One region of the Methylosinus sp. sav-2 genome, then DNA from elsewhere that is predicted to be linked to it. Evidence: riboswitches for the same ligand, from Rfam matches in the RefSeq annotation. Region 1 holds a riboswitch; the other holds the start of a gene.
What was found. Region 1 has a riboswitch for thiamine pyrophosphate ahead of thiC (phosphomethylpyrimidine synthase ThiC). Riboswitches for the same ligand answer to the same signal wherever they lie in the genome.

Region 1 (14,777 bases):
CATCCTCGCTCATGGAGACGCCGAGCACGCGCGCGCCGCGCCGCACGATCAGCTCCAATTCTTCCGCCGTGTAGAAATTGAGCCGGATCGGAATGCCGAAGCGATCGCGCAGCGGCGTCGTCAGCAGGCCGGCGCGCGTCGTCGCGCCGACGAGGGTGAATTTGGCGAGATCGATCTTCACCGAGCGCGCCGCCGGGCCTTCGCCGATGATGAGATCGAGCTGGAAATCCTCCATGGCCGGATAGAGGATTTCCTCCACCGCCGGATTGAGGCGATGGATCTCGTCGATGAAGAGAACGTCGCGCGGCTCGAGATTGGTGAGCTGCGCCGCGAGATCGCCGGCTTTGGCGATGACCGGGCCGGAGGTGGAGCGGAAATTGACCCCCAGCTCGCGGGCGACGATCTGCGCCATGGTCGTCTTGCCGAGGCCGGGCGGACCGACGAGCAGCACATGATCGAGCGCCTCGCCGCGCGTCTTGGCCGCCTCGATGAAGATTTTGAGATTCTTGCGCGCCGCCTCCTGGCCGGTGAAATCGCCGAGCGAGAGCGGACGCAGCGAGGCGTCCGGATCGTCGTCGCGTTTTTCGGGCGTCACCAGTCGGCGGGGAGGGGTGGTCAAAGAATCGGGCTCCGATTGCGTCGATGCGCTGAGAGGCGCAGGGGGACTATACGCTAGGAGCAGTAGCCGAAATAAGAGTCCTTGAAAAAAGAGGCGAGTCTCCTTCTCCCACTCGCGGGAGAGGGAATTTGCGGTCGTTATCGCGCGCCGATGCGCCGCCGCGTCTCTATCGTCACCCACACATTCGGGTCTTGCTGCGACTGGCGCTTCACGAAGCGATAGCCGGTCGCGTCCCAGGGCTTCAGCTCGTCGGTGAGATTGTCGAGGATGAAATCGCCGCGATTGGTGCGCGCTGTCAGAATCGCATGGCCCTGGTCGTTCCTGTCGCGCACGATCGTCATCAGCAGCGCCTGGCGCGGAAAGCCCAGCTCCATCAGCAGCCGGCGCTTTTGCAGCGCGTAGATCTTGCAGTCGCCCTTGCCGTCGATGGGATAATCCCAATGATCGGCCATCGTGCCCCAATGCTCGAGATTGGAGAGCGGCTGGATCGAGGCGTTCACCGCGCGATTGATCTCGTTCAGCCGCGCCCAGGCTTCACGCGAGAGATCGAGATCGGCGGCGGGCAGGACCGTCTGTCGGCATTCCTGCGGCTGGCGGCCGCAAAAATCCATCCAGCCATAGGGAATGGAGGTCGGCTCGCCGGTGACGACGAAGCTCGCGCGCGGAACCTCCGCGCGCGCGGCCGAGGCGCTGAAGACGATGAGCGCCAGAGCGAGCGGACTCAAGACGCGAATGAGAAAATAGGCCACGCGACCCCCCGAAGCCGGCGTGGAGCGCCGCAGCCCGCCGCTGCGGCGTCCCTCGCCATCGAGGCCGAGAATGCGCGAGGCCTTTTTGCCCACCCGCCAATTTGAACGCTCGGATTTTAGCGATCGCCGCGTTTTTCACCGCGCCGTTGACCCTCGCGCTGTCGGCGCAATCTGACAGAAGCGGTCGCCTTCCCTTTTCCCCCGGAGAAAGAAGCAAATGGCCACTGCATCGAAGCGCGAGACCGCCGCGCGCCGCCCGATCCCCTCCTTCGGCAATCCCGATCTTCCGCCCCAGGGCGCGATCAATGCGCAGAACAAGGCCAGCCTCACCGATCCCGGCCCCCGCAGCGAGGCGATCGGCGGGCAGTTTCCTTCGGCTCAGTTTCCGCCGCCCACCGACGTTAGCGACATGCCCATGTTCTGGGCCTCCTTCAACAATGCGCCGAAGCGCGTGCAGAACGGCGGCTGGGCGCGGCAGGTGACGCAATATGATTTCGCCATCGCCGAGGAGATTTCCGGCGTCGATATGCGGCTGACGGCCGGCGGGATAAGGGAGATGCATTGGCACCTCGCCGCCGAATGGGGCTATGTCTCCTATGGCTCCTGCCGCATCACCGTGCTCGACGATCAGGGCCGCGCCTATGTCTCCGATGTGAAGGAAGGGGACATTTGGTATTTCCCCGCCGGCCAGCCGCATTCGCTGCAGGGGCTGGGGCCGGACGGCTGCGAGTTCCTGCTCTGTTTCGACGACGGCAAGGCGACCGAATACAACACCTTGCTCGTGACCGACTGGATCGCCCACACGCCGCCCGAGATTCTCGCCGCCAATTTCGGCCTCCCGGCCGAGACCTTCGCCAATATCCCGCTCAATCAGCTCTATATTTTCCAAGGCGAGGTCCCCGGTCCCTTGGCCGCGGATCAGGCCTCATCGGCGCAAGGGGAGGGGGCGCCGCCCTATCCCTATACATTCTCGCTGAAAGGCAGCGCCGCCGCCAAGAAGACCAAAGGCGGCGAGGTGCGCGTCGCCGACAGCGACAATTTCAAGGTCTCCTCCACCATAGCTGCGGCGCTGGTCACGCTCGCGCCGGGCGCGCTGCGCGAGATGCATTGGCATCCCAATGGCGACGAATGGCAATATTGGATCAAAGGCCATGGCCGCATGACGCTGTTCGACGCCGGGCCGAAGGCGGTGACGCAGGATTTCCACGCCGGCGACATAGGCTATGTGAAGCGCGCCCATGGGCATTACGTGCAGAATGTGGGCGACGGCGAGCTGCAATTCCTGGAAGTGTTCCGCGCCGCGCATTTCCGCGACGTCTCGCTCGTCGATTGGCTGACCCATACGCCGCCGGCCATGGTCGCCCAGCATCTCAACATAGACGAGGCGACAATCGCCAAATTCCCGCGCGGCAAGCCGATCGTCATGCCGTGAGATTGCAGGTATGATAATACCTATGCGGTCTATCGCCGGGAAATGCGGGCTTTTCGGGCGCTCACGGGCGCCCGATTCCGTTTGACAGGGGCGGCGCGGTCGCTTATCACGCAGCGATCCCACGGGCGTGGACCCGTAAAGAACGGAAATAGCTCTCCCATGTTTGGCAAGACCTATTCGGCGAAGCCCGCCGAAGTGCAGAAGAAATGGGTGCTGATCGACGCCAAGGGCCTCGTCGTCGGCCGCCTCGCCAGCCTCATCGCGCTGCGTCTGCGCGGCAAGCACAAGGCGACCTTCACCCCCCATGTCGACGACGGCGACAACATCATCGTCGTGAACGCCGACAAGGTGATCCTCACCGGCCGCAAGCGCGACCAGAAGGTCTACTATCATCACACGGGCTTCCCGGGCGGCATCAAGGAGCGCTCGGCCAAGTTCATCCTCGAGGGCCGCTTCCCGGAGCGCATCGTCGAGAAGGCGGTGCAGCGCATGCTGCCGCGCGGCCCGCTCGGCCGCAAGCAGCTCGGCAATCTGCGCGTCTACAAGGGGCCGGAACATCCGCACGTCGCTCAGACTCCCGAGCCGCTGGACGTCGCCGCCCTCAATCCCAAGAATGCCCGCAACGGCAAGAACGCTAAGAGCGCCTGACCATGGCCGAGACCACGCTTTCCTCTCTCTCCGAGCTCAATCAGGCGACGGTCGCAGCAGCTTCCGACGCGCCGAAATATGAGCAGAAGCTCGACAAATACGGCCGCGCCTACGCCACCGGCAAGCGCAAGAACGCCGTCGCTCGCGTGTGGATCAAGCCCGGCACGGGCAAGATCACCGTGAACGGCCGCGACGTCGCCGTCTATTTCGCGCGTCCTGTGCTGCGCATGATCCTGCAGCAGCCGCTCGGCGTCGCCAATCGCGTCGACCAATACGACCTCGTCGTCACGGTTGCCGGCGGCGGCCTCTCCGGCCAGGCCGGCGCGGTGCGTCATGGTCTTGCAAAGGCGCTCACCCATTATGAGCCCGAGCTCCGCAGCGCGCTGAAGCGCGAGGGCTTCTTGACCCGCGACTCGCGCGTGGTCGAGCGTAAGAAATACGGCAAGCGCAAAGCCCGCCGCAGCTTCCAGTTCTCGAAGCGCTGATTATCTCTCGATCGGCGATACGGGCGACAAAGGGCGGCGCGAGCCGCCCTTTTTATTTGTCTCACGGGAATCGGAACCAAGACCAATGGCGAAAATCTTCATCGACGGCGACAGCGGCACCACGGGCCTCGAGATCCGCGAGAAGCTCGCGGACGCGCAGAATTTGGAGCTCGTCTCCATCGCGCCCGAGCTGCGCAAGGAGGTCTCCGCCAAGCGCGACATTCTCGCGCGCGTCGATGTCGCCATTCTCTGCCTGCCGGACGCCGCGGCCAAGGAGACGGTGGCGCTCGCCGATGAATTGGGCGACGCCGGCCCGCGCATTCTCGACGCCTCCACCGCGCATCGCGTCGCGCCCGGCTGGACCTATGGTTTTCCCGAGCTCGCGCGCGGCCAAGCGGACGCCATCCGCTCAGCGCGTCGCGTCGCCAATCCCGGCTGCTACGCCACGGGCGCGATCGCGCTGCTGCGCCCGCTCGTCGACGCAGGGCTGATCGCCGCGCAGGATGCGCTGACGATCAACGCCGTCTCCGGCTATTCCGGCGGCGGCAAGCAGATGATCGCCGCCTATGAGAAAGGCGAGGCGCCGGCCTTCGAGCTCTACGGCCTCACGCTCGAGCACAAGCATTTGCCGGAGATCGCCGCCTATTCGCGGCTCGCCGCGCCGCCTCTGTTCGTGCCCTCGGTCGGCAATTTTCATCAAGGAATGCTGGTCTCGATTCCGCTCGCGCTCGAGTCTCTCGCTGCGAGGCCTCGCGCTGTGGATCTCGAGGCGGCGTTGGCGCGGCACTATGTGGGCGCGACTTATGTGCGCGTCATGCCGGCGCCGAAGTCCGGCCGGCTCGATCCGCTCGCCTCGAGCGGAACCAATGATCTCGAAATTTTCGTCTTCGCGCGCGAGGAGAGCCGCCATGCGCTGCTCGTCGCTCGGCTCGACAATCTCGGCAAAGGCGCGTCCGGCGCCGCCGTGCAGAATCTGTCGCTGATGCTGTCGGAGAGCGTGAGCTGACTTCATTCGACCGCGCCGAGCGATAGGCGCGGTTTTGAATGTTCGACGTCAGTCGTCGTCTGCCGGGGCCTCGGCCGTGTGCAGACGACGCGCATGCAGCGTCGCTACAGCCAGCACGCCCATCGCCAGCGCCTGATGCGCGAGGCCGGCCCACAGCGGCACGACGAGCAGAAGCGTCGTTATGCCGAGCACGACTTGCGCGCTCACATGGCCGAACAAAAGCCCGGCGCCACGCGCGGCGCGGCCGCCCGCCGTGCCGGCCGCGTCGATGAGATGAAACAGTGACAGCGCGAGCAATACATAAGCGATCATGCGATGATCGAATTGCACCAGCGCGACATTGTCGACGAGATTGCTCCACCAGGGCGAGAGCCGCAGCAGCTCGTCCGAGGGCGGAACGAAGCTATCGTCCATCAGCGGCCAAGTGTTGTAGGCGTAGCCGGCGCGCAGCCCGGCGACCAGCGCGCCCGCGCCGATCTGCACGAGCACGAGAATGAGCAGCAGCGTTGCGAAAAACGAGAGCCGTCGGCGCCCGCTCGCGACGATGATGCGCGTCCCATAGCCGAGCCCGCCCGCGACCCACAGACATGCGGAGAAGATGAAGGCCGCGAGCAGCAGATGAATGGCGAGCCGCTCCTGCGCCACCTCGACGCGGTTGACGAGGCCGGAGGACACCATCCACCAGCCGACGCCGCCCTGCAGCGCGCCCAGCGCCAATATTCCGATGAGCTTCGGCTTCACGCTTTTCGGCAGCCGTCCACGCAGCCAGAACCAGGCGAGCGGAACGGCGAAAGCGAAGCCGATGATACGGCCGAGCAGACGATGGCTCCACTCCCAGGCGAAGATCGTCTTGAACTGCGCGAGGTCCATGTTGGGGAACATCTCGCGATACTGCGGGATTTTTTTGTAATCCTCGAAGGCGGCTGTCCATTGCGCCTCGGAGAGCGGTGGAAGAACGCCCGTTATCGGCTTCCATTCGGTAATGGAGAGGCCCGATTCGGTGAGCCGCGTCGCGCCGCCCACCACCACCATGGCGAAGACGAGCGCCGCTATGACGAGCAGCCACAGGCGCACATCGGTCGCGCTCTCCTCGCTCGGCGGCGCGACGATGGCGGGCGTGGGAGCGGGAAATTGGATCCAGTCGGTCATGGGGCGGCTCGATGTGAGAGGCTCTCGCATGCCAATTAAGGGGAGCCGCGCGCCCTTGTCCACGGGGCCGCGGGACCGAAACGCCGAGGGCGAGAATTTTCCGGCTGAAAAACGCCACGTCAGGGAGGAAAATAGAAGCGCGCGAATCGTCGCGCGGGCAGGGAGCGGAGCGCAGATTTTGACCGCCAAGACCGATGGCGCCTTCCGCACGATCGGCGAGGTCGCGGAGAGCCTCGACCTTCCGCCGCATGTGCTGCGCTTTTGGGAGACGCGATTTTCCGAGATCGAGCCCGTCAAGCGCGCCGGCGGACGGCGCTACTATCGGCCGCGCGACGTCGAGCTGGTCGCGGCGATTCGCCATTTGCTCTATGGCCGCGGCTATACGATCAAAGGCGTGCAGCGCCTGTTGCGCGAGCAGGGCGTGCGCGCGGTGATCGAGAGCGCCCGCGGCGGCGCCGGGCCGGAGCGCGCCGATTTCGACGAGCCCGAGCCGCACGCGGCCGAGGCTCCGCTCTTCTCTTATGGCGAATCGCCGACGCGGGCGAAGCCGCCATCCGCCTTTCACGCGTCGGAAATCGATGAGGAGGAAGCGCCGAGAGCCTCCACCTCTCTGGTCGCGCTGGCCGCGCGCGAGCCGCCGCCCATGCTGACGCTGCCCGCCGTGCGCCTTTCCGAGGCGCCGGCCGCCGGCCTGCGCCCGCAGGATGAGCGGCTGCTGCGGCAGGCTCTGGCCGATCTCGCCGAATGCCGGCGCATGCTGGAGCTGACGCGGCGGTGAATTCCTCGCTACTTCTGCGCTGTCATGCGTTGCCAGCGGCTTCGCCGGCCTCTATAAGGGCGACCATCGGAGTGTAGCGCAGCCCGGTTAGCGCACTTGTCTGGGGGACAAGGGGTCGTGGGTTCGAATCCCGCCACTCCGACCAATCTTCTTTCGAAGTTCCGTTACGGCGCCGCAAGCCGGCGCCCGCGCTCACGGCTTTCGGGCGCCCGCGATGCGGGCAAGCGTCGCTCTCAGCGTCGGCAGGGTTGATAATTCGTCGTCACGCGCGAGTTCGTTACGGTCGTAAACCGTCAGCGAAAGGCGCAGCCCATGTCCGAGACGCTCATCAATCTCATCATCCAGCTCTTTGCCGGCGCGGCCGGCGGCTCAGGCGTCGCTAAGGCCAATAAGAGTTTCGATCTCGGCCCCATCGCTAACGCCATCATCGGCGCGCTCGGCGGCGCGGGCGGCGGCTCCATCCTCACCTCGCTCATTCCGGCGCTGGCCGGGGCGGCGGGCAATGGCTTCGATATCGCCGTTTTCGCCGGACAGCTCGTCGGCGGCGGCGTTTCGGGCGCCATCGTCACGGCCATCGTCGGCCTCATCCGCAACGCTCTCGTTCAGAAGCAGCGGGCGTGACGCTCCTTCGCGCGAGCCCGTAGACGCATCGGCCGAATATCGGCATACCGATTGCGTAGAACGCTTCCAAAAAGACGCCCTCCTCGTGAGGGCGTCGGATGCGGGTTCGTGCGAAAGGGCGAAGACAGTGGCCGATGAAGCATCAGTCTTGAAAGCGCTGGAGAGCGTCGCCGGTCCGGACGGCAAATCGATTGTCGCGGCCGGCCTCGTCAGCGGAGTCAATGTGTCGGGGGCCAAGGCCTTCGTCTCGCTCACCGGCGATCCGGCGCGGGCCAAGGAGCTCGAGGTGCTGCGCGTCGCCGTGGAGGGCGCCGTGAAGACCGTGCCGGGGATAGAGGCGGCGATCGTGACTTTGACCGCGGAGAGGGCGCCGGCGCCCGCCGCGCCGCCTCCGGGTCAGGCGCCGCAGCGCAAGACCATCGCCGCGCTCGAGAAGATCAAATATATCGTCGCGGTTTCCTCGGGCAAAGGCGGCGTCGGAAAATCGACAACCTCCGCCAATCTGGCGCTCGGCCTCGCGGCGCAGGGCTGGCGCGTCGGCCTGCTCGACGCGGATATCTACGGCCCTTCGGCGCCGCGCCTGTTCGGCCTCAGCGGCAAGCCTGAGGTCGTCGGCAATAAGATGATCCCGCTCGAGGCCTATGGGATCAAGATCATGTCCATCGGCTTTCTCGTCGAGGAGGATGTGCCCATGGTCTGGCGCGGGCCGATGGTGGCGCAGGCGCTCGGCCAGATGCTGGGCGAGGTCGCCTGGGGCGAGCTGGACGCGCTCGTCGTCGACATGCCGCCCGGCACCGGCGACGCGCAGCTGACCATGGCGCAGCAGGTGCCGCTCGCCGGCGCGGTCGTCGTCTCGACGCCGCAGGATCTGGCGCTGATCGACGCGCGCCGCGGCGTGGCCATGTTCCAGAAGGTCTCGACGCCCATTCTCGGCATCATCGAGAATATGAGCTATTTCCTCTGCCCGCATTGCGGCGGCCGCACCGACATCTTCTCCCATGGCGGCGCGCGGAAGGACGCCGAGGCGCTGGGCGTGCCCTTCCTCGGCGAGGTGCCGCTCGATCTCACCATTCGCCAGACCTCGGACGCCGGCACGCCGGTCGTCGCCTCCGCGCCGGAAGGCCCGCATGCGGCGATCTACAAGGAGCTCGCCGCCAAGGTGAAGACCCTGCTGGAGACTCAATCGCTCCGCGCCCCGCCGAAGATCGTCATCGGCTGAGAAATGTGAAAAGGCCGGGCTGAAAAAAGCGAAAAGGCCGCGGCCGCCGTCTGGCGGGCCGCGGCCTTTGCTTTTCGCGGGCGAGCCCGGAGGCTCGCCTCACGCGAATGGCGTCAGAGATGGGTCGGGATCAGCGAATTGTCGCCGAGGTCGAATTTATAGCTCCAGCCCACAGTAATCTCGAGTCCGCGCAGCCAGATATTGACATTGGCGGCGGGGTTATAGGCGCCGAATGGCGTCGCCGCCGTCTGCGGCAGCGCCTCGGGGCCGCGCACATTGTTCTTGAAAGCGTAGACGACGGCGAGGTCGAGCGTCGAATTCTTGGTGACGGCGTAGCTGAGACCGCCGCTGACGTGATGCGCGTTGATGATCGGCGCGAGAATGTTGAGCGTCACCGAATTGGTCGGGATCGGATTGGTCACATAATGATAGCCGGCGCGCAGCGCGAGGCCCGGCTGCATGCGCCACTCGACGCCGAACGAGGCCGAATCAGTGTCCTTCCAGCCGAAGCCGGGGCCGCCGGACGAACCGAGCGAGCGGAGCAGCACCGGGAAGCTCGCATTGCTCACGGTCGATACGCCCGAATAGAAGATGTGGCGCCAGTCGGCCATGACGGTCAGATCGGGCGTCAGATCATAGGCGAGGCCGGCGGTGATATTGGCCGGAATATCGAAGCTGCCATGGTCGGCGAAGAGGCCCGAATATTTGCCGAAGCGGGTCATGAACATGGGCGTCGAGCCTGCGACGCCGATGCGGAACTGATCCGTCACCCGCCACTGCAGGCCGAGCCGCACGCCGCCGCCGAACGACCAGTCATATCCATTGTCGGACAGGCGATACATGTCGGAGGAATAGGGCGCGAAGGTCTTCAGCCCCTGCAGATTGATGGTCTGCACCGCGATCGTCGGCGCGACGCCGAGCGACAGCGCGCCGAACTTGCGCGCATAGCCGATGCTGGTGAAGGCCTGCTCGAGATCGACGCCCGCATAGCCGCCGCCGAATGGCCCGCCGAGCGGCGAATGGTAATGGCCGAAGTCGAAAGAGGTGTTGATGCCGCCATTGGCGTAGGACGCCGTGCCCCAGGCCGAGTCGGCGTCGAGCGGCGAGGCATAGGCGTCATGCGGCACGGGGAAGATCGGCCGCCCGCTGCGGACGTCGCCCGGCGCGAGCACCTTGGGCAGGCCGTCGGTCGAATAGCCGCGCTCCGGCAGAAGGGCGGTCAGGCCGAGCTGCATCTGGCGCTCGAGATCGACGAGGCCGGCCGGATTGACCGACAGCGACATGGCGTCCCGCGAATCGGCGACGCCGGCGCCCCCCAGCGCCTTCTGACGCGGGCCATAGCCGATCAGAAAATAGCCGTCCGCCGCCAGCGACGGAGCCGTCAAAGCGACGGTGAGCGCAGCCGCCGAGGCCAGATTACGCCAGTAAAATCCGTTCATTATCTATTGCCCCGCCCAGATCGGTCGCCGTTCACACGCCATTTAGAAGCACTCGGCAACCCGGCGGCGTTCGCACCTTACGACTCACTATTGCCCGAGAATCTATCAGAGCGGGCGGCGTGCGACAGCGTCGTCGCCCGGGCTCTGGTCGATATTTCCGATCCTGTCACGTTTTTGCAACAGCGGTTTCTGCCGAGCGGCGAGTCCAGGTTTCGCTCGAAAAATCAGTCCCCGCTTTTTCGGGACCGGCCCGGCCGGCCGGGCTTGCCGCGATCCGAGGCCACGGATAAAATCACGGCATGGCGAGGGGCGCCTCTCCGAGAGGAGCGGCTGAGAAGCACCCATCGAACCTGATCCGGGTAATGCCGGCGCGAGGGAAGGCCAGCAGGACGCGTCGCCCGATCTTTCGGGACGGCGCGCCCGACTTCATCGCCCGCTGCCCATCCATCCGAACCAATGGAGCGCGACGATGAACGTGCAGGACAAGCGCCCGACGACGCCCCAGAGCGTGACCACCGGACCGATCGGCGCCTCGCGCAAGCTCTATTCCGCGCCGCGCGGCCGCGAGGACATTCGCGTTCCCGTCCGCGAGATCGCGCTTCACCCCTCCGCCGGCGACGCGCCTCTGCGCGTCTATGATCCCTCCGGCCCTTATAGCTGTGGCGATTTCGCGCCCGATCTTTCGGCCGGCCTGCCGGCGGCGCGGCGCTGGCTCGACGGCCGCGCCGGGCTCGAGGCCTATGACGGCCGCGCGGTGAAGCCGGAGGACAATGGCTTCGTCGGCGAGGATCGGCTGGTTCCGCCCTGTCCCGCGCCGCGCGCCATTCGCCGCGCCGCCGGCTCGGCGCCGGTGACGCAGCTCGAATTCGCGCGCGCCGGAATTGTCACCGAGGAGATGATCTATGTCGCGCATCGCGAGAATCTCTGCCGCGAGCGCGCCTTCGCGCAGGCGGGGGAGCGGATCGAGGCGGGGGAGGGCTTCGGCGCCGCGCTTCCGGCTTTCGTGACGCCGGAGTTCGTGCGCGAGGAGATCGCCCGCGGGCGCGCCATCATTCCCGCCAATATCAATCATCCGGAAGCCGAGCCGATGATCATCGGCCGCAATTTCCTGGTGAAGGTCAACGCCAATATCGGCAATTCGGCCATCACCTCCTCGGTCGCCGAGGAGGTGGAGAAGATGGTGTGGGCGATCCGCTGGGGCGCCGATACGGTGATGGATCTCTCCACCGGCCGCAATATCCATAACATCCGCGACTGGATCATTCGCAACGCGCCCGTGCCGATCGGCACAGTGCCGATCTATCAGGCGCTGGAGAAGGTGGGCGGCGACGCCACCAAGCTCGATTGGGAAGTGTTCAAGGACACGCTGATCGAGCAGGCGGAGCAGGGCGTCGATTACTTCACCATTCACGCCGGCGTGCGCCTCGCCCATGTGCCGCTCACAGCGGATCGCGTCACCGGCATCGTCTCGCGCGGCGGCTCGATCATGGCGCGCTGGTGCCTCTCGCGACATTCGGAGAGCTTCCTCTATGAGCGCTTCGACGAGATCTGCGACATCATGCGCCGCTATGACGTCTCCTTCTCGCTCGGCGACGGATTGCGTCCGGGCTGCATCGCCGACGCCAATGACGCGGCGCAATTCGCCGAGCTGGAGACGCTGGGCGAATTGACCAAGATCGCCTGGGACAAGGGCTGTCAGGTGATGATCGAAGGCCCCGGCCATGTGCCGATGCACAAGATCAAAGTGAATATGGAAAAGCAGCTGCGCGATTGCGGCGAGGCGCCCTTCTACACGCTCGGGCCGCTCGTCACCGACATAGCGCCCGGCTATGATCACATCACTTCCGCCATCGGCGCCGCGATGATCGGCTGGTTCGGCACGGCCATGCTCTGCTATGTGACGCCCAAGGAGCATCTCGGCCTGCCCGATCGCGAGGATGTGAAGACCGGCGTCATCACTTATCGCATTGCAGCGCATGCGGCCGATCTCGCCAAGGGCCATCCCGCGGCGCAGGAACGCGACAACGCCATGAGCCGGGCGCGTTTCGATTTCCGTTGGGAGGATCAGTTCGACATTGGACTCGATCCCGACACGGCGCGCCGCTATCACGACGAGACGCTGCCCAAGGAGGCGCATAAGGTCGCGCATTTCTGCTCCATGTGCGGGCCGAAATTCTGCTCCATGCAGATCACGCGCGATCTGCGCGAGGAGGCCGCCGCCATCGCCGAGCGGGAGAAGGGCTTTGCGGAAAAGAGCGCCGAGTTCTTGGAGAAGGGCGCGCAAATCTACGTCGCCGAGTGAGGCGAGCGGGCGATTTTTTCGGCGACCCTCGGGAAAAGCTCCTTTTGCGTCGCAGCAAGGCTTTTCCCGAGGCGCTTTCGGCGCGACACCGAAATGTCAATTACATTGACAGCCGCAGCGAAAACAGCCTATTTGCCCCGCGGGACGATGCGCCCTGTAACAAAATAAGGGACTAATGTTCCAACGTCCAAAAGAGGGAAACGGCAAATGAACATTCGCGCCATTGTGACGGCTGCTGCTCTGTCGCTCGGCATGGTCGGCCCGGTTTTCGCCGGCTGCGACACCAAGGATGAAGATGCGAAGGGCGTCTGCGTCGACAAGTGCTACTTCGAATATATCTCCATCAAGAATCGCTTCTCCTCGACCCCTGCGTCGATCGAGAAGGCCAAGTCCGACAAGGACGCCTGCTATCAGAAGTGCGGCTGCGAGCCGGCCTCGGTGAAGGAGTAATCCTTCCGGATCGACGCGAGTCCTGCCGGGAGCAGCTCCCGCATTCGCGATCGTGACGCCGCCGGGCGCGCGATATTTCGCGCGCCCAGGAGGCGTCCGCCGAATGGCGTTCGATCGGTTTTCGATCGAATGCGCCGCGCGAATATCTCGCGCCGCTATGTGTATGAATTTCAGACAGTGGCCGCGTTTCGGCGCCGCGCAATGCGCTGACGACGATCTCATTCGACACTCGAAAAGTCAGCCACGAAGCGGCGCGCTCGCAAGGCGACGGCGCGCTCCTTATTTCGATTTCATCACTTTCGATGCGAGAACCGGCTTCGTCGTCGCCGACGGAGCTTTCGGTTGTCTCGCGCCTCGGACCCGCTATTGTGCAGCGCATGACTGAGAGACAGCAAGCCGTCATCGGCGTCGTCACCGCCTCCGACCGCGCCAGCGCCGGCGTTTATGAGGACATCAGCGGACCGGCCATCGCCGCCTATTTCGAGAAGGTGCTGACCACGCCGTTCCGCATAGAGCGGCGCCTCATCCCCGATGGTTTCGAGAGCGTGCGCGACACGCTCATCGATCTCGCCGATAATATCGGCTGCGATCTTATCGTCACCACGGGCGGCACGGGGCCGTCGCCGCGCGATCTGACGCCGGAGGCGACGCTCGCCGCCGCGCCGCGCGAATTGCCGGGCTTCGGCGAGCTGATGCGCAAAGTGTCGCTGGCGCAGACGCCGACGGCGATATTGTCGCGGCAATTGGCCGCGCATCGCGGCAAATGCCTCGTCATCAACCTGCCCGGAAAGCCGGCCGCCATAGAGCTCTGCCTCGACGCGGTGATGCCGGCCGTGCCCTATTGTCTAGATCTCATCGGCGCGGCCTATATAGAGACCGATCCGGCGCGCGTCGCCGCCTTCCGCCCGAAGGGCAAATAGCCGCCCGATCGGGTGGGGCGTCTCCCCTTCTCTTTCGCGCATCGGGGCTGTATAGACTGGCCGCCGGCTCGAGTGAGGCCGCGCGGATTCAAAGGGGGCGAGCGTCATGAGCGATGTGCGGCTGGTCGTCGTCGGCGCCGCCGGCCGCATGGGCCGGATGCTGATCGCCGCCGCCGGCGAGACGAAAGGCGTGGCGCTGACTGGCGCGGTCGTAGCGGCCGATTCGCCAGTCCTCGGAGAGGACGCCGGCCTGCTGGCGGGGCGCCCCGCCAATGGCGTGCGCCTTTCCGCAGATGCGGCGGCCACTTTGGCGATGGCCGATGTGGCCATTGATTTTTCGACGCCCGCGACGACTGTGGCGCTGGCCGGGCTCGCGGCGGCGGCTGGCGTCGCCCATGTCATCGGCACCACCGGATTTTCGGACGAGGACCTCGCCACTCTCGCCGTTGCGGCCGAACGCATTCCTGTGGTGCGCTCCGGCAATATGAGCCTCGGCGTCAATCTTCTCGCCGTTCTGGTGGAGCGCGCCGCTAAGGCGCTCGGCTCCGCCTGGGACATTGAGATCGTCGAGATGCACCACCGCATGAAGGTGGACGCGCCCTCCGGCACGGCGCTGCTTTTGGGCGAGGCGGCGGCGCGGGGGCGCGAGATCGCGCTCGCCGAGCATAGCGCCCGCGCCCGCGACGGCCTCACCGGCGCGCGCCGGGAGGGCGACATAGGCTTCGCCTCGCTGCGCGGCGGCACGGTGGTCGGCGAGCATTCGGTTATTTTCGCCGGGGCGGGGGAGCGCATAGAGCTCGCGCATCGCGCCGAGGATCGCGGCATTTTCGCGCGCGGCGCGATCGCCGCTGCAGTTTGGACGCGAGGCCGGCCGGCCGGCCTCTATTCTATGGCCGATGTGCTCGGCCTCGCCGGCGCCTGATCGCGCGCCGCATCGTTCGATTCGAGGGACATAGCCCG
Region 2 (14,777 bases), on a different contig from region 1:
ACAAGTTCCAGGGCTCGGAGCTCGATCCGAAATGGATCATGCGCGTCTCCAAGCTCGGCTCGCGCGGCTGGAAGGAATTCGTCGCCAACGAGAAAGACCGGATCAAGGAGCTGCGCGGCGAGATTCACGCGCTGGCCACCGAGACCGGCCTCGAGATCGCCGAGTTCCGCAAGATCGTCCATATGGTTCAAAAGGGCGAGCGCGAGGCCCGGCAGGCGAAGAAGGAGATGGTCGAGGCCAATCTGCGCCTCGTGATCTCCATCGCCAAGAAATACACCAATCGCGGCCTGCAGTTCCTGGACCTCATCCAGGAAGGCAATATCGGCCTGATGAAGGCGGTCGATAAGTTCGAATATCGCCGCGGCTATAAATTCTCGACCTACGCCACCTGGTGGATTCGTCAGGCGATCACCCGCTCCATCGCGGATCAGGCGCGTACGATCCGCATTCCGGTGCATATGATCGAGACGATCAACAAGATCGTGCGCACCTCGCGCCAGATGCTGCACGAGATCGGCCGCGAGCCGACGCCGGAGGAATTGTCCGAGAAGCTCGCCATGCCACTGGAAAAAGTGCGCAAGGTGCTGAAGATCGCCAAGGAGCCGATCAGCCTGGAGACGCCGATCGGCGACGAGGAGGATTCGCATCTCGGCGATTTCATCGAGGACAAGAACGCCATTCTCCCGATCGAGGCGGCGATTCAGTCCAACCTCCGCGAGACGACGACGCGCGTTCTGGCCTCCCTCACCCCGCGTGAGGAGCGCGTGCTGCGCATGCGCTTCGGCATCGGCATGAACACCGACCATACACTCGAGGAAGTCGGCCAGCAATTCTCGGTGACGCGCGAGCGCATCCGCCAGATCGAGGCGAAGGCGCTGAGGAAGCTGAAGCATCCGAGCCGCTCGCGGAAGCTGCGGAGCTTCTTGGACAATTGATATCGAATGGCCGGCCTCGCGCCGGCCATTTTGTTTCAAGTCGCCAATTGTTCGTATCGAGCCGAAGCCTTCCACCTTGGATGAACGCGCCTCCAACGCCTCGCGCCGAGCCGAGCGCAAGCGCCGCGGCGTCGTCTACACGCCCGCTCCAATCGCCCGTTTTCTCGTCGCCCGCACCATCGCGCTATCGCTCGACGAGCGGCGCGCCGCTCTCGTCGCGCAGCATGGCGGATGCGAGACGCCCGCCTTCTGGCGCGCATGGCTCGACGCTCTGCGATCCTTCAAGATCATCGATCCCGCCTGCGGCGATGGCGCGCTTCTCGACGCCGCCTTCGACGAAATGGAGCGACACTATGAGGAGACTGCGCTCGGCGCGATGATCGCGCTCGATGCGGCGCGCGAGACGATCGCCAATAATCTCTTCGGCGTCGACATAGATGCGCGCGCGGTGGAAGCTGCGCGCCGCGCGCTTTGGAGCCGATGCCCGCAGATCGCCGCGACGAGCGAGCCCGAAGGCTCGCGGTCCGAGGCGGCGACCGGACCGCTAGCCTTCAGGCTCGCTCTCGATCCAAACGGTCCGCACGACAATTTGCGCGCCGGCGATAGCCTCATCGACGATATTGCGGTGCGCGAAGGCGGCTTCGATATCGTCCTCGGCAATCCGCCCTATGTGCGGATGGAATATCTGAAAGCGGCGAAGCCCTATCTTGCGAAACATTACGCCGTCGCCGCGGAGCGCGCTGATCTCTACGCCTATTTCTTCGAAAAAGGCGTGCGATTGCTGAAAGACGGCGGACGGCTGGGCTTCATCTCCTCGTCGAGCTTCTTTCGCACCGGCGCCGGCGAGAGCTTGCGCCGCTTCCTCGCCGAAAATGCGACGATCGAAAGCGTCGTCGATTTCGGCGATCTGCGCGTCTTCGACGATGTCGTCACCTATCCGGCGATCGTGACGCTGAGGAAGAGCGCCGAGCGCGACGATGTGTCCTTTCTGCTGTTGAAGGATCGCGCGCCGAAGGACCTCGAAACGGATTTTGCCGAGCGCGCGCGGCGCATGCCGCAGGCGCGGCTCGGCGCCGCCTCCTGGCGCTTCGAGGAGGAGGCGCTGGCGCGTCTGCGCGACAAGATCGCGCGGGGCCGCAAGACGCTGCGCGAGGTCTATGGATCGCCGCTCTGGGGGATCAAGACGGGGCTCAACGACGCTTTCGTGCTCGATCGGGCGGCACGCGACGCGCTCGTCGCCGCCGATCCGCGCAGCGCCGAGATTTTGAAGCCCTATGCTCGCGGTGGAAGCATCGGCCGCTGGCGCGCGGCGAGCGAGGACTGGCTCGTCGATGCGCCGAAAGGCGCTTTCGACATTGCGGAATATCCCGCCGTGGAGGTGTGGCTCGCGCCGCTGCGCTCACGGCTCGAGGGCCGCGCCACGCGACAAAAATGGTTCGAGCTGCAACAGGCGCAGCTCGCCTATCGCGCCGGCTTCGCGGCGCCGAAGATCGTCTTTCCGGATATTTCCCAAGGGCCGAAATTCGCGCTCGACGACAGCGGCGGCCTCATCGACGCCACCTGCTTCTGCCTGCCCTGCGCCGATCTCGCGCTGCTCGCCTTTCTCAATTCGCGCCTCTGCTGGTTCGTGCTGCATTCCGTGTCCAATCCGCTGCGCGGCGGCAAATGGCGGCTGCGGCTGAAGACGCAATATTTGGAGCCGCTGCCGCTGCCCGATCTCGATCCGCAGGCCGCGGAACGGCTCGCAGCCCTGGCGAGCGCCAATGGCGAGGCCGCCCGCCGGCGCAGCGAGACGGGCGACCCCGACGAGGCAGCGCGCCTCTCCGCCGAGATCGAGAGCCGGGAAAGGGAGATCGACGCGATCGTCTATGATCTCTTCGATCTTTCGACCGAGGAGGCCACGCTTCTCGAAGCCACGCTCGCCGGCCAATATTGACACGCGAAATCCCGCCCGGATTGCGCTATATTGCGCTGCATGAACCCGCATCTGCGCCCGATCGGCCTTCCGCTCGAGACTCAGGCCGCCGAGGGACTCCCCCGGCGTTGCTGGAGCGTGGCGGAAATCGAGGAAATGCTCCGCGCCGGAATTATCGATGAAGACGAGCGGTTCGAGCTGATCGGCGGGGAGGTCGTGCCAATGTCGCCGAAGGGCGCCCGACACGAATGGGTGAAGATCGCGGTTAATCGGTTTTTGCAGCGCGCGGCTCCGCAGCATTTGGAAGTCGCCCAGGAGACCACGCTGCGCCTAGACGCACGCACTTTCGTCGAGCCGGATTTCTGCGTCTTTCCGCGCGATCTGCCCCTCTCCGCCCTCGATGGGCCGGCGGTGCTGCTGGCGATCGAGATCGCCGATTCGAGCCTCGCCTATGACAAGGGCCGCAAGATCGGCGTCTATGCCGCTTTCGGCGTGCGCGAGGTCTGGGTCGTCGACGCTGTGCGGGCCGTGACCTTCATTCATCGCCGGCTGGGCGCGGCGGGCTATGCCGAGATCGTCGAGTTCGCCAGCGCAGCGCGCCTCGAGCCCACGCTCGCGCCCGAGTTCTCCTTCAGCCTCGCCGAGCTCGGCGTGACGCCCGGCGCGGAGAAGCAGTAATCCCATGACGCCGACGACAATTGCCCGGCCATCGACGACGACCGCGCTGCTGCGCGGCTTTCTGCGCAAATGCCCGCGCTGTGGGAATGGCGCGCTCTTCGACGGCTATCTGAAGCGCGCGGACGCCTGCCCGCATTGCGCGGAGAGCTTCATCGGCGTCGACGCCGACGATGGCCCGGCCTGGCTCACCATCGGCGTCGTCGCTCATATCATCGTTCCGCTGCTGATCTTTCTGGAGACGCGCGCAACTCTGTCCTATGGCGCCGAGGCGGCGCTGGTGCTGTCCGCGACTATCGTCTCCACCCTGCTGCTGCTGCCTCTCTGCAAGGGATTCTTCATCGCGGCGGTTTGGTCGCTGTCGAAGAAGACGGACTGACGCGCGGCTCAGCGCTCGCCGCGGGGCTCAGGCTCGCGCGGCTCCAGCGGATGGCCGGCGGCGGCCCAGCCATCCGTGCCCTGCGAGAACCAGGACACGTTGGAATAGCCGAGCGCGAGCGCGCGCTTGGCGGCGTTCCACGACATCCAGCAATCGGCGAGGCAGTAGAAGACCAGCGGGCGGCTCTTTTCTTCCACGGTCACGCGCGCGAGGCCGCTTTCGAAATAGCGGAGCGAGGCCTCCGGCAGTTCGCCATAGCCGGTCTCGGGAAGCCAGACGCTGCCCGGAATGTCGAAACGCGGCTTGTCGCGCCAGACGGCCTCGGGCGGCAGGCCCGCGGGCCTCGGCGGGCGCGGCAGGACATCGATGAAGACAGCGGCCTTGTCGCGCCATAGGGCGAAGGCCTGCTGCGTGTCGATCACGCGGGCGCCGCGCAGAGTGGCGGGCACGGCGGCGCGAAAATCGGAGAGCCGATAGCCCTCCGGCTCGGGAACGGTCTCGGCGGCGGCGGGCGCCGCGACGAGAGCAACGAGGCCGAGCGCGACGCCGAGCCAGCGCCTCATGGCGTGGACGCGATGGGCGCGGGCGCGATCGGCGCGTCGGATTCGTCGATCAGCGGCACGCCGAAATCGACGAGCAATCGGTCGATCTCGCTCTGATTCTGGGCGATGAGCCGATTGAGCTCGCGCTTCCACTCCTGATCGGAATGGCGAACCCCCATGGCGATGCGAAAGCTCATGCGCGCGCCCTTGTCCCCGCTGAGCAGGGCCAGCTTCAGCCGGCCGCCGGATTTTTTCGCATGATAGCCGGCGAATGGCCCCCAGAGAATAGCGACGTCGATCGCGCCACTCTCGAGATCATGGATCATATCGGCGCCCGGCGCGTCGACACGCGTATCGACGACGAGCGGATAGGGCTTCACCGCCGCGAGCAGCCGATAGCGGGCCAGGAGATTGCCGGGTGGCGTGTTGGCGACGAGGCCGATGCGCTTATTCTGGGCGAGGCGCGGATCGGCGAGCGACGTCAGCCCCTCGAGATCGGAGCCGGCGCGATAGACCACCGCATAGGAGGTCCGATAATAGGGATTGGTGGGCTGAACGAGATCGTCGCCCTGCGGCATTCCCATCACCACATCGCACAAATGCGCATTGAGCGTGTTGCGGATGAAGCCGGTCGCGCCCGGATAATAGGAATAGGCGATATCCTTGCCGAGCTTCTTGGCCAGAAACTCCGCGAGCTTGTTCTCGAACCCCTCTCCGGCGCTGTTGGAAAAGGGAAGATTGCTCGGATCGGCGCAGACGCGCAGAATCTTGGGGTCGATCAGCTCGATCGAGCCGCGCGCGTCATCGACGCCCCCTTGAGGACGCGCCACGAGACCGGGCGATTGAGACTGTGCCGGGGCCGTCGCGAGCAAGCCCGCGACGGCGACCAGGGAAAATGTGAGACGACGCGACATGACGAGCCCTCGGCCGGTTCCGCCGCCAGCCGGCGCGCGAAGCCTCGACTGACGCTCGATCACTATTTGGCGCTCATGCACTTCGCTTCGGCCTCGGCGAAAGCCGGCGGCTTCTCTGCCTTCTTCTCCGGACGGCCGCGGCCGACCGCCTCGGTCGAACGGGCGCGGAGATAGATGTAGAGGTCGTCGATATAGCACATGGCGTTCTTATTGTCGGCGAAAGCCGGCATGACGCTGTCATTGCCCGCCTGCTTGTTCTCGCGGCCGCCGACGACGATGCCGTAGAACTCCTCGTAATTGAAGTTCTTGACCGAATTCTTCAGCGCCGGCGCATAGGTCGAGCCCTCGGCGTTGGGGCCGTGGCAGACGTGGCATTCGGCGTGATAGCGGCGATAGCCGGAGAAAGTGTACCAATCGACCGTGCCGTCGGCCTGCACCTTATAGGTCGGCTTGCTCTGCGCGTCGAACCACTTGCCGTCCACTTCCTTGACCGCGGTCGGGTCTCCCGGCGCTTCGGCGCGCACGGTCGTTCCAACACCCATGAAGACGCTCAGGGCAAGTGCCCCGACGAGCGGCAGTCTCATCACGCCATCCTCCAGCAGTTTCCATCCACACAAACAAGGCGCTCGGCGCGCGCCAGGAGCGTTCGCCGAGCGCTGATCTTTTTATTGGCCGTATCAGTTCGCCGGAGCGACGATCGGCAGAGCGTAGTCGGGCAGAGAGAAGACGGTCAGCACGCCGCCGAGAGCGGTGTAGTCGGACAGCGCCTTATAGCCGCCGACCGCGCCGAGGCCTTCGTTGCTCTTGGACAGGCCGGCCGCGAGGCCGATGCCGGCCCAGCCGCCGACGCCGGACAGAACCGCGACATACTGCTTGCCCTTGTGCTCATAGGTCATCACATTGCCGATGATGCCCGACGGAGTCTTGTACTTGTAGAGCTCCTTGCCGGTCTTGACATCGACGGCCTTCAGATAGCCCTCGAGCGTGCCGTAGAAGGCGAGACCGCCGGAGGTCGTGACCGTGCCGGACCAGACCGAGAACTGCTCCTTATTGGACCAGACGATCTTGCCGACGCGGGCGTCCCAAGCGATGAAATTGCCCATGTGGCTGTCGCCGGGCGGCGGGAACATCTCCAGCGTCGCGCCGACATAGGGCTGACCCGCGGTGTAGCTGACGCGGAAGGGCTCATAGTCCATGCAGACGTGGTTGGTCGGCACGTAGAACAGGCCCGTGTCCGGATCGAAGGACGCCGGCTGCATGTCCTTGGAGCCGAGAGCCGCCGGGCAGACGCCCTTGGTGTTGACGTCCTCGCCGTTCTGCTGCGTCGAATATTTCGAGACGACGAGCGGACGGCCATAGGTCGGCGAGTTCTTGTCCTGATCGACCTTGGTCGCCCAGTTGACGGCCGGATCATACTTCTCGGCGACGAGCAGCTCGCCGGTGACGCGATCGAGCGTGTAGCCGAAGCCGTTACGATCGAAGTGGACGGCGGTCTTGCGAGCCACGCCGCCGATCGTCTGATCGGCGAGGATCACCTCGTTGATGCCGTCATAGTCCCACTCGTCGTGGGGAGTCATCTGATAGACCCACTTGGCGACGCCGGTGTTGAGGTCGCGCGCCCACAGGGTCATGGACCAGCGATTGTCGCCGGGACGCTGCGCGGGGTTCCAGGTCGAGGGGTTGCCCGAGCCGTAGTAGATCAGGTTCAGCTCGGGGTCATAGGAATACCAGCCCCAGGTGGTGCCGCCGCCGATCTGCCACTGATCGCCTTCCCAGGTCTTCAGAGACGAATCCTTGCCGACCGGCTTGCCGAGGAAGGTGGTCTTCTCGGGGTCGAGCAGAACCTCGGAGTCCGGGCCTTCCGAATAGCCGCGCCAAGCGAGCTTGCCATCCTTGACGTCATAGGCGGTGATGCTGCCGCGCACGCCGAACTCGCCGCCGGCGATGCCGACGAGGACCTTGTCCTTGAAGACGTGCGGAGCGGCGGTCGAGGTGGCGCCCTTGGACGGATCGCCGTTCTTCACCGACCAGACGAGCTTGCCGGTCTTGGCGTCGAGAGCGACGAGGGTGGTGTCGGCCTGGGCCAGGAAGATCTTGCCGTCGCCATAGGCGAGACCGCGATTCACGGTGTCGCAGCACATGACCGGAACGACGCTCGGATCCTGCTTGGGCTCATACTTCCAGAGGATCTTGCCTTCGTTGTTGAGATCGAGGGCGTAGACGATGTTGGGGAACGGCGTATGCAGATACATCACGTCGCCGATAACGAGCGGCGCGCCTTCGTGGCCGCGCAGCACGCCGGTCGAGAAGCTCCAAGCGGGAGCCAGCTTGCCGACGTTCTCGGTGGTGATCTGCTTCAGCTTCGAGTAACGCAGATTGGCGTAGTCGCCCGTCGGCAACGCCCACTGCTTCGGGTTCTTCTGGAGATCGAGCAGCTCGTCGGCGCTCGCCACGCCGGCCCCGAACAGCGCGAGGATCCCCACCGAAGTCGACAACAACAGCTTATGCATGAGCTTTTCCTCCTGACGACATCACCGTGCAAAAGGCCCGGCCACGCCGCCGACATCGCGCCTTTCCGACGCCCTAAGGCTTTGGGAAGCCGTTTCCTCGTTTTTGCCACGGCGATCGGGCGGAAACGCCGCGCCCGCAGCCCCGCCCGTATCTCCGTCGAGACGCTTTCCGGTTCCCGGCCGGAAAGCCTCTTTTAGGTCGGAAACGGCGGGATAATATGTCGCACGGAATTGAAGCGCAATCCCCAAATCCTGTTCCCGACTTTCCTGATTTCGCGCGTGAAACGGGCGAAAAACGAGGCTGAAAAACCGATGCTGCAACGCACTATTCGAGGGCTCGCGATTGCGTTTCTCTGCCTCGTCGCGAACGGCGCGAAAAGCTTCGAGCTGACCGAGATCGCGCCGGGAGTCTTCGTCCATCAGGGCGTGACCGCCTTGATGTCTCGCGATAACCTCGGCGGCATCGCCAATCTCGGCGCCATCGTCGGCGCGGAGGCGGTCGCGGTCATCGACACGGGCGGCAGCCGCGCGGAGGGCGAGGCTTTCCTCGCTGCATTGCAGCAGCGCACGACCAAGCCGATCCGTTATGTCATCGACACTCACGTCCATCCGGATCATATTTTCGGGAATATTGCCTTTCGAGACACGGGAGCCGTCTTCGTCGGGCACAAGAATCTCCCGCGCGCCATGGCGACGCGCGGCCCGCACTATCTCTCTTCTTTCCGCGAGACGATGGGCGCCCTGCTCGACGATGTGATTCTGGTTCCGCCGACCCTCACCGTCGAACGCGAGACGATTCTCGATCTCGGCGGCCGCAAGATCGCGCTGAAGGCCTGGCGCACCGCTCACAGCGATTCCGATCTCACCGTGCTCGATCCGCAGAGCGGCACGCTCTTTACCGGCGATCTCTTGTTCCTGCAGCATGTCCCGATCATCGACGGCAGCCTTTTGGGCTTTCTGTCCGTCATCGAGGAATTGCGGAAGATCGAGGCGGTCCGCGTCGTGCCGGGCCATGGGCCGGCGGTCGCTCCCTGGCCGCAGGCGCTGGAGGCGCAAAAAGCCTATCTCGACCATCTCACCCGCGATTTGCGCGCCGATATCGCCAGAGGGGAGACGCTCGCGCGCGCGGTGACGACAGCCGGCCGCGGCGAAAAGCCCAATTGGCTGCTGTTCGAGGATTATCACACGCGCAACGCCACGGCCGGCTTCGCCGAGCTGGAATGGGAGGCCCCTTGAGCCGGCCGCGCCCACAGCGCTATGATTCCAAAAAATACCGGAGGAACGCAGATGAGCCCTTGGACCGCGAGCCTTCACGCTCGCAAATCGCCGAATGAGAGCGAGCCTGAAGGCTCGCGGTCCCTCCTGCGCCCCATCGCAGCGGCCGCAGCCCTCTGCCTTTGGGCCGCCGCCGCCTCGGCCCAGGAGCCGAAGATCGATCCCTGGCCGGGCCTCGTCACCGATATTTTCCACGATCGCGCGATCACCTCGCATGAGGGCGTGGTGGCGCTCGACGCGCCGAAGCGGGCCGAGGACGCCGCCATCGTGCCGATGACCATCTCGCTGCTCGAGCCGGGCCTGCGCGCGGCGACGCTGGTGATCGACGAGAATCCCATGCCCATGGCGGCGGCCTTCTCCTTCGGCGAGGGCGCCGGCGTCGCGAAGATAGAAACGCGCGTGCGCGTGAACTCCTACACCAATGTGCATGTCGTCGGCCAAACGGGCGATGGCGCGCTGCATTCGGTGGTGAAATTCGTGAAGGCCTCGGGCGGCTGCTCGGCCCCGGCGATCAAGGATCAGGACGAGGCCAGCGCCAATCTCGGCAAAATGAAATATCGGGAGTTCGCCAGCGAGAATCCCGCCCTGCGCGAGGCGCAGATCATGATTCGCCATCCCAATAATTCGGGATTGCAGATGGACCCGATCACCCGCGCCTATATTCCGGCTCATTATGTCGACAAGGTCGAGGTGCGGCAGGGCGAGGCGCTGATCTTCTCCATGGAGGGCGGAATTTCCCTGTCGGAGGATCCGAGCTTCCGCTTCGCCTACAAGCCCAATGGCGCCAAGGTGATGCGCGTCGAGGCGCGCGACAATCAAGGCAATGTGTTCAAAGGGGAGTGGCCGATCGGCGGAGCGTCGTGAGACGCTTTTCGTCCGTCGCCGCCACCCACTCGCGGGCGCGCGCCTCCGGCTCCGCGGCGCGCAATATATCGGTGACGACGCAGGCGCTGTCCGCCCCCGCCGCCAGCGCCGCGCTGGCGCGCTCCGGCGTCAGCCCGCCTATGGCGACGAGCGGAATCTCGCCGATGCGGCGTTTCCAGACGCCGATTTTATCGAGCCCCTGCGGGGCGAAGGCCATTTGCTTCAGCAGAGTCGGATAGATCGGCCCCAGCGCGATATAATCGGGGGAGAGCGCCAGCGCCCGCTCCAGCTCGGCCTCGTCATGCGTGCTGACGCCGAGCCTTATTCCATGGGCGCGGATCGCGGCGATATCGGCCGTGTCGAGATCGCCTTGGCCAAGATGCACGAAATCGCAGGAAAGATCGATGGCGAACCGCCAATAATCATTGACGACGAGCAGCGCGCCATGGGCCGCGCAAAGATCGCGGGCGCGGGCGGTCTCCTCGCGCAGCGCCGCCTCCTCGCGATCCTTGACGCGCAATTGCACGAGCCGCACGCCGCAAGGCAACAGCCGGGGCAGCCAATCGGCGGAATCGACGATGAGATAGAAGGGATCGAGCAAAATCGCGCTCATGACGGGATGACGCTCGAATGAGAGGCGACGCGCCCCACCCTCCCCTTCAGGGGGAGGGTCGGCCTGCGCAGCAGGACGGGGTGGGGTTCGCCGCCCGAGACTCGGGGGCTCACCCCCTCCCGAGCGCCTTCGGCGCTCGACCTCCCCCCTCCAGGGGGAGGTGGGAACGAAAGCGCGCTCATGCCTCGAGTCCGTCGTCGAAGGCGCGGCCGAGCACGGGCGTCGAAGGCGCCGCCATGTCGCGCGGCTCCATCAGGCCGGAGAGATAGGCCGCCCGGCCAGCCTCTATGGCGAGCGAAAAGGCCCGCGCCATGGCCACCGGATCGCCGGCGCGCGCCACCGCCGTGTTGAGCAGAGCGGCGTCGAATCCCAGTTCCATGACCGCGGCCGCCTGCGAAGGCGCGCCGAGGCCGGCGTCCACGATGAGCGGCGTATTGGGAAAATGCGCGCGCAGCGCTCTGAGGCCGAAGAGATTATTGATCCCGCGGCCGGAGCCGATCGGCGCCGCCCAGGGCATCAGCACGCGGCAGCCGGCGTCCAGCAGCTTCTCCGCGACGACGAGATCCTCGGTCGTATAGGGAAAGACGCAAAAGCCGTCATCGCTGAGGATGCGCGCCGCCTCGACCAGGCCGAAGACGTCCGGTTGCAGCGTGTCCTCCTCGCCGATCACCTCGAGCTTGATCCAGCTGGTTCCGAACAGCTCGCGCGCCATTTGCGCGGTGGCGACGGCCTCCTTGGCCGTGCGGCAGCCTGCGGTGTTGGGCAGCACGCGCACGCCGAGCTCGCGAATGAGCCGCCAAAAGCTCTCGCCCGCGCGCGAGCCCCCGGCCTCCCGCCGCAGCGAGACGGTGACGATCTCCGCCCCCGCCGCGCGGATCGCCTCGGCGAGAATGGCGGGCGAAGGATAGCGCGCCGTGCCCAGCAGGAAGCGGGAGGATAGTCTCGCATCATAGACGACGAGGTCGTCGGGCATGCTCATTAAACCTTCACCCTCCCTGCCGCGGCGTGACGATCTCGATCGTATCGTCCTCGACCAGCAGCGTCTCGCCGCGATCCTTGCTGCGCACGAATTCCTGATTCACCGCCGTCGCGACGGTCTGCTCGCTAAAGCCCAATTCCTCGATGAGGCGTTCCAATGTGGGCGCCTCGATCTCAAGCGTCTGCCCATTCACCCTGATTCGCATTCATGACCTCCGGGAAGATATCGCCCGTGAAGAGAAAACGCGCGACGCGGCGCGCCAGCGCCGGCGCCAGAAGAAATCCATGCCGATAGAGCCCGTTCACATAGAGCGTCCGGCCCTGGCGCGAAATGCGCGGCAGATTGTCCGGGAAGGCCGGCCGCACATCCGAGCCCGTCTCGACGATCTCCGCCTCGGCGAAAGCGGGATGAATCGCGAAAGCCGAATTGACCAGCTCGACGATGGAGCGCGCCGTGACGCGGGAGCGCTCCTCATTCTCGATCATTGTCGCGCCGACCATGAACACGCCCTCCCCGCGCGGCACCACATAGACCGGATGGCGCGGATGCAACATGCGGACGGGGCGGGACAATTCGATCTCCTCGCTGCGCAGCACGAGCATCTCGCCCTTGACGCCGCGCAGCTCCGCCAGCTCGCCGCGCGCGGCAAAGCCGCGGCAATCGACGATCCAATCCGCCCGTGGAACGGAATCGGCGCAGAGCCGGATGCGGACATTGTCCATTGTCTGCAAATGTTCGAACAGCGCCGCCATCGCCGCGCGCGGCTCGAGATGCGCCTCCTGAGGAAAATAGAGCCCGCCCGAGAAACGCCCGGCCAGCGCCGGCTCGAGCGCCGCGAGGCCATCCGCGTCCAGCCGCTCGAACCGCCGGGTGCGGCGGGAGAATTCGATCAGCTCGGCGCGGTCGCGCGGCGGCGCGACGACGAGGCTGCCGGCGACTTTCGCGACAGGAATGTCCTTGGTCCAGAAGGCGAGCGCCTCCTCGCCGAGCGTCGCGACGATGGGCTCGGCGCTCTCCAATTCGCACCAGGGCGCGATCATGCCGCCGGCGTAATGCGAGCAGCCGCGGCCCGGCTCCGCCGCTTTCTCGATCAGCTCGACCTCAGCGCCATGCGGCGCGCCGGCGCGGGCGATCTCGAAAGCCGCGGTCAGGCCGGCGACGCCGGCGCCGATCACGCCGATCAGCATCGATGCGGCCCGATAGGGCCGAGGAATATCAGGAACATGCGGCCTCCCTACGCCAGCGCGAACTGGATCAGGTTCGAAGGGTCGCCGAGCCGCTTTTTAAAAAAGCTATTCGGCCTCTCAGCCTCTTGCCACGCGCAAAGCGCGCCAGCGGCGAGGCTCCCCTGGGCGAGACCGAGATTTGCGCAGGAACGGCGGCGCGTCAAGCGGGGCCGCGATGGCTTTGCAGTAAGGAGGCCGGCCGTCGTCATTGCGAGCGAAGCGAAACAATCCAGAGCCGGGGGCGGCCCCTGGATCGCTTCGTCGCTGCGCTCCTCGCGATGACAGCGCTACTCCTGCGGGGCGCGGGCGGTGATCGTCAGAGCATGAACGCGCGTCGCCAGCTCCTCGGCGAGCAGCGTGTTGACGATGCGATGCCGCTCGACGAGCCTCTTGCCCGCGAAAGCCTCGCTCACCACCTCGACTCGAAAATGGCTTTCGCCATCCTGGTGGTGGCCGCCATGCCCGGCGTGCTTGTCAGACTCGTCGATCACCTTCAAGGTGACGGGCGCGAGCCCTTCGGTCAGCTTCGAACGGATACGGGCCTGGACGGCGCCGATATTGCCTTGCTCGGCCATAGTGGAATCCTCCTCGTCGCCTCGGTCCAAGCAAAATTCCCGCCGATTGAAATTGACGTCGGGTTCCGCTTGCAGCCTGCGGCCAGTCTACCATAATGCAGCGCCATGGATTTGAATTCGCCCCTCTTCGATCGTATCCGCGTGAAGCCCGAGCAGAGGCAGGAGCGCCGCGAGACTCGTTTTCGCTGCGACGCCCCCGGCTGCGAGGCCGAGGGAGCCCATCGCGCGCCCATGGGACGGCTGCGCGAGGGGCAATATTTCTGCTTCTGCCTGGAGCACGTGCGGGAATATAATAATTCATACAATTACTTCAACGGAATGAGCGACGAGGACGTCGCCCGTTACCTGAAGGACGACGCCACCACCGGCCATCGCCCCACCTGGTCCATGGGCGTGAAGCGCGGACAGGCCTCCTTCCGCGAGGACCCGCTGCGGCCCGACAATTTCGCCGATCCTATGGGCCTCTACCGGCAGCGGGCGCATCGCGCCCGGCCGCAGGCGGAGGCCAGCCCGCGCTATTCGGCAGTGACGATCAAGGCGCTGAATGCTCTCGGTCTCGATGAGACCGCCGGTGCGGAGGCGATAAAGACGCGCTATAAGGAGCTCGTCAAACGTCACCATCCGGACGCCAATGGCGGAGATCGCTCCTGCGAGGAAAGACTGCGGGAGATCATTCACGCATATAAGACGTTGCGGGCCGCCAAGCTCGTTTGAACAAGCGTTTGACCAGGCCTTGCCGGCGCGAATGTCGCGAGCGCGCGTCGGCGAAACGGAGGATCAATGTCAACCCCAAGCGACAAAGCGGCCGGGTCCGCGCCCCTGCCGGACCTCAAAGTCTCCGTGCGCCAGCTGTTCGGCATCGACTCCGATCTCGAGGTTCCCGCCTATTCCGAGCGGACCGAGCATGTCCCGGACAAGGATCCCGACTATCTCTTCGACCGCGAGACGACGCTCGCCATTCTCGCCGGTTTCGCCCGCAACCGCCGCGTCATGGTCACGGGCTATCACGGCACCGGCAAATCGACGCATATCGAGCAGGTGGCCGCGCGGCTCAACTGGCCTTGCGTGCGCGTCAATCTCGACAGCCATGTCTCGCGCATCGATCTCGTCGGCAAGGACGCGATCGTGCTGAAGGACGGCAAGCAGGTCACGGAGTTCCGCGACGGCATTCTGCCCTGGGCGCTCCAGCACAATATCGCGCTCTGCTTCGACGAATATGACGCCGGCCGTCCGGATGTGATGTTCGTCATTCAGCGCGTGCTGGAAGTCTCCGGCCGGCTGACGCTGCTCGATCAGAACCGCGTCATTCGTCCGCATCCCGCCTTCCGCCTGTTCGCCACCGCCAATACGGTGGGCCTCGGCGACACATCCGGCC

Region 2: another riboswitch for thiamine pyrophosphate. It lies ahead of EDE12_RS04820 (FAD-dependent oxidoreductase); the one in region 1 lies ahead of thiC (phosphomethylpyrimidine synthase ThiC).

Annotation. Positions count from the first base shown of each region.
Region 1 is NZ_SOEJ01000004.1:215,170-229,946, reverse strand. It holds gene ruvB (Holliday junction branch migration DNA helicase RuvB) at 1-619, opposite strand, end outside; gene EDE12_RS10895 (transglutaminase-like cysteine peptidase) at 757-1,461, opposite strand; gene EDE12_RS10890 (cupin domain-containing protein) at 1,586-2,800, shown strand; gene rplM (50S ribosomal protein L13) at 2,960-3,448, shown strand; gene rpsI (30S ribosomal protein S9) at 3,451-3,933, shown strand; gene argC (N-acetyl-gamma-glutamyl-phosphate reductase) at 4,019-4,939, shown strand; gene EDE12_RS10870 (COX15/CtaA family protein) at 4,988-6,088, opposite strand; gene EDE12_RS10865 (MerR family transcriptional regulator) at 6,267-6,866, shown strand; tRNA gene EDE12_RS10860 (tRNA-Pro) at 6,934-7,011, shown strand; gene EDE12_RS10855 (hypothetical protein) at 7,179-7,487, shown strand; gene EDE12_RS10850 (Mrp/NBP35 family ATP-binding protein) at 7,615-8,706, shown strand; gene EDE12_RS10845 (outer membrane protein transport protein) at 8,820-10,145, opposite strand; TPP riboswitch at 10,441-10,541, shown strand; gene thiC (phosphomethylpyrimidine synthase ThiC) at 10,615-12,447, shown strand; gene EDE12_RS10835 (hypothetical protein) at 12,655-12,897, shown strand; gene mog (molybdopterin adenylyltransferase) at 13,275-13,817, shown strand; gene dapB (4-hydroxy-tetrahydrodipicolinate reductase) at 13,924-14,739, shown strand.
Region 2 is NZ_SOEJ01000001.1:1,035,246-1,050,022, reverse strand. It holds gene rpoD (RNA polymerase sigma factor RpoD) at 1-935, shown strand, start outside; gene EDE12_RS04880 (N-6 DNA methylase) at 1,012-2,871, shown strand; gene EDE12_RS04875 (Uma2 family endonuclease) at 3,007-3,528, shown strand; gene EDE12_RS04870 (DUF983 domain-containing protein) at 3,533-3,904, shown strand; gene EDE12_RS04865 (PQQ-dependent catabolism-associated CXXCW motif protein) at 3,913-4,467, opposite strand; gene EDE12_RS04860 (substrate-binding domain-containing protein) at 4,464-5,360, opposite strand; gene EDE12_RS04855 (c-type cytochrome, methanol metabolism-related) at 5,423-5,902, opposite strand; gene xoxF5 (lanthanide-dependent methanol dehydrogenase XoxF5) at 6,038-7,870, opposite strand; gene EDE12_RS21745 (hypothetical protein) at 7,892-8,290, opposite strand; gene EDE12_RS04845 (quinoprotein relay system zinc metallohydrolase 2) at 8,183-9,106, shown strand; gene EDE12_RS04840 (quinoprotein dehydrogenase-associated SoxYZ-like carrier) at 9,158-10,009, shown strand; gene EDE12_RS04835 (thiamine phosphate synthase) at 9,975-10,622, opposite strand; gene EDE12_RS04830 (thiazole synthase) at 10,801-11,601, opposite strand; gene thiS (sulfur carrier protein ThiS) at 11,609-11,806, opposite strand; gene EDE12_RS04820 (FAD-dependent oxidoreductase) at 11,775-12,788, opposite strand; TPP riboswitch at 12,816-12,961, opposite strand; gene EDE12_RS04815 (BolA family protein) at 13,115-13,402, opposite strand; gene EDE12_RS04810 (DnaJ domain-containing protein) at 13,508-14,116, shown strand; gene cobS (cobaltochelatase subunit CobS) at 14,183-14,777, shown strand, end outside.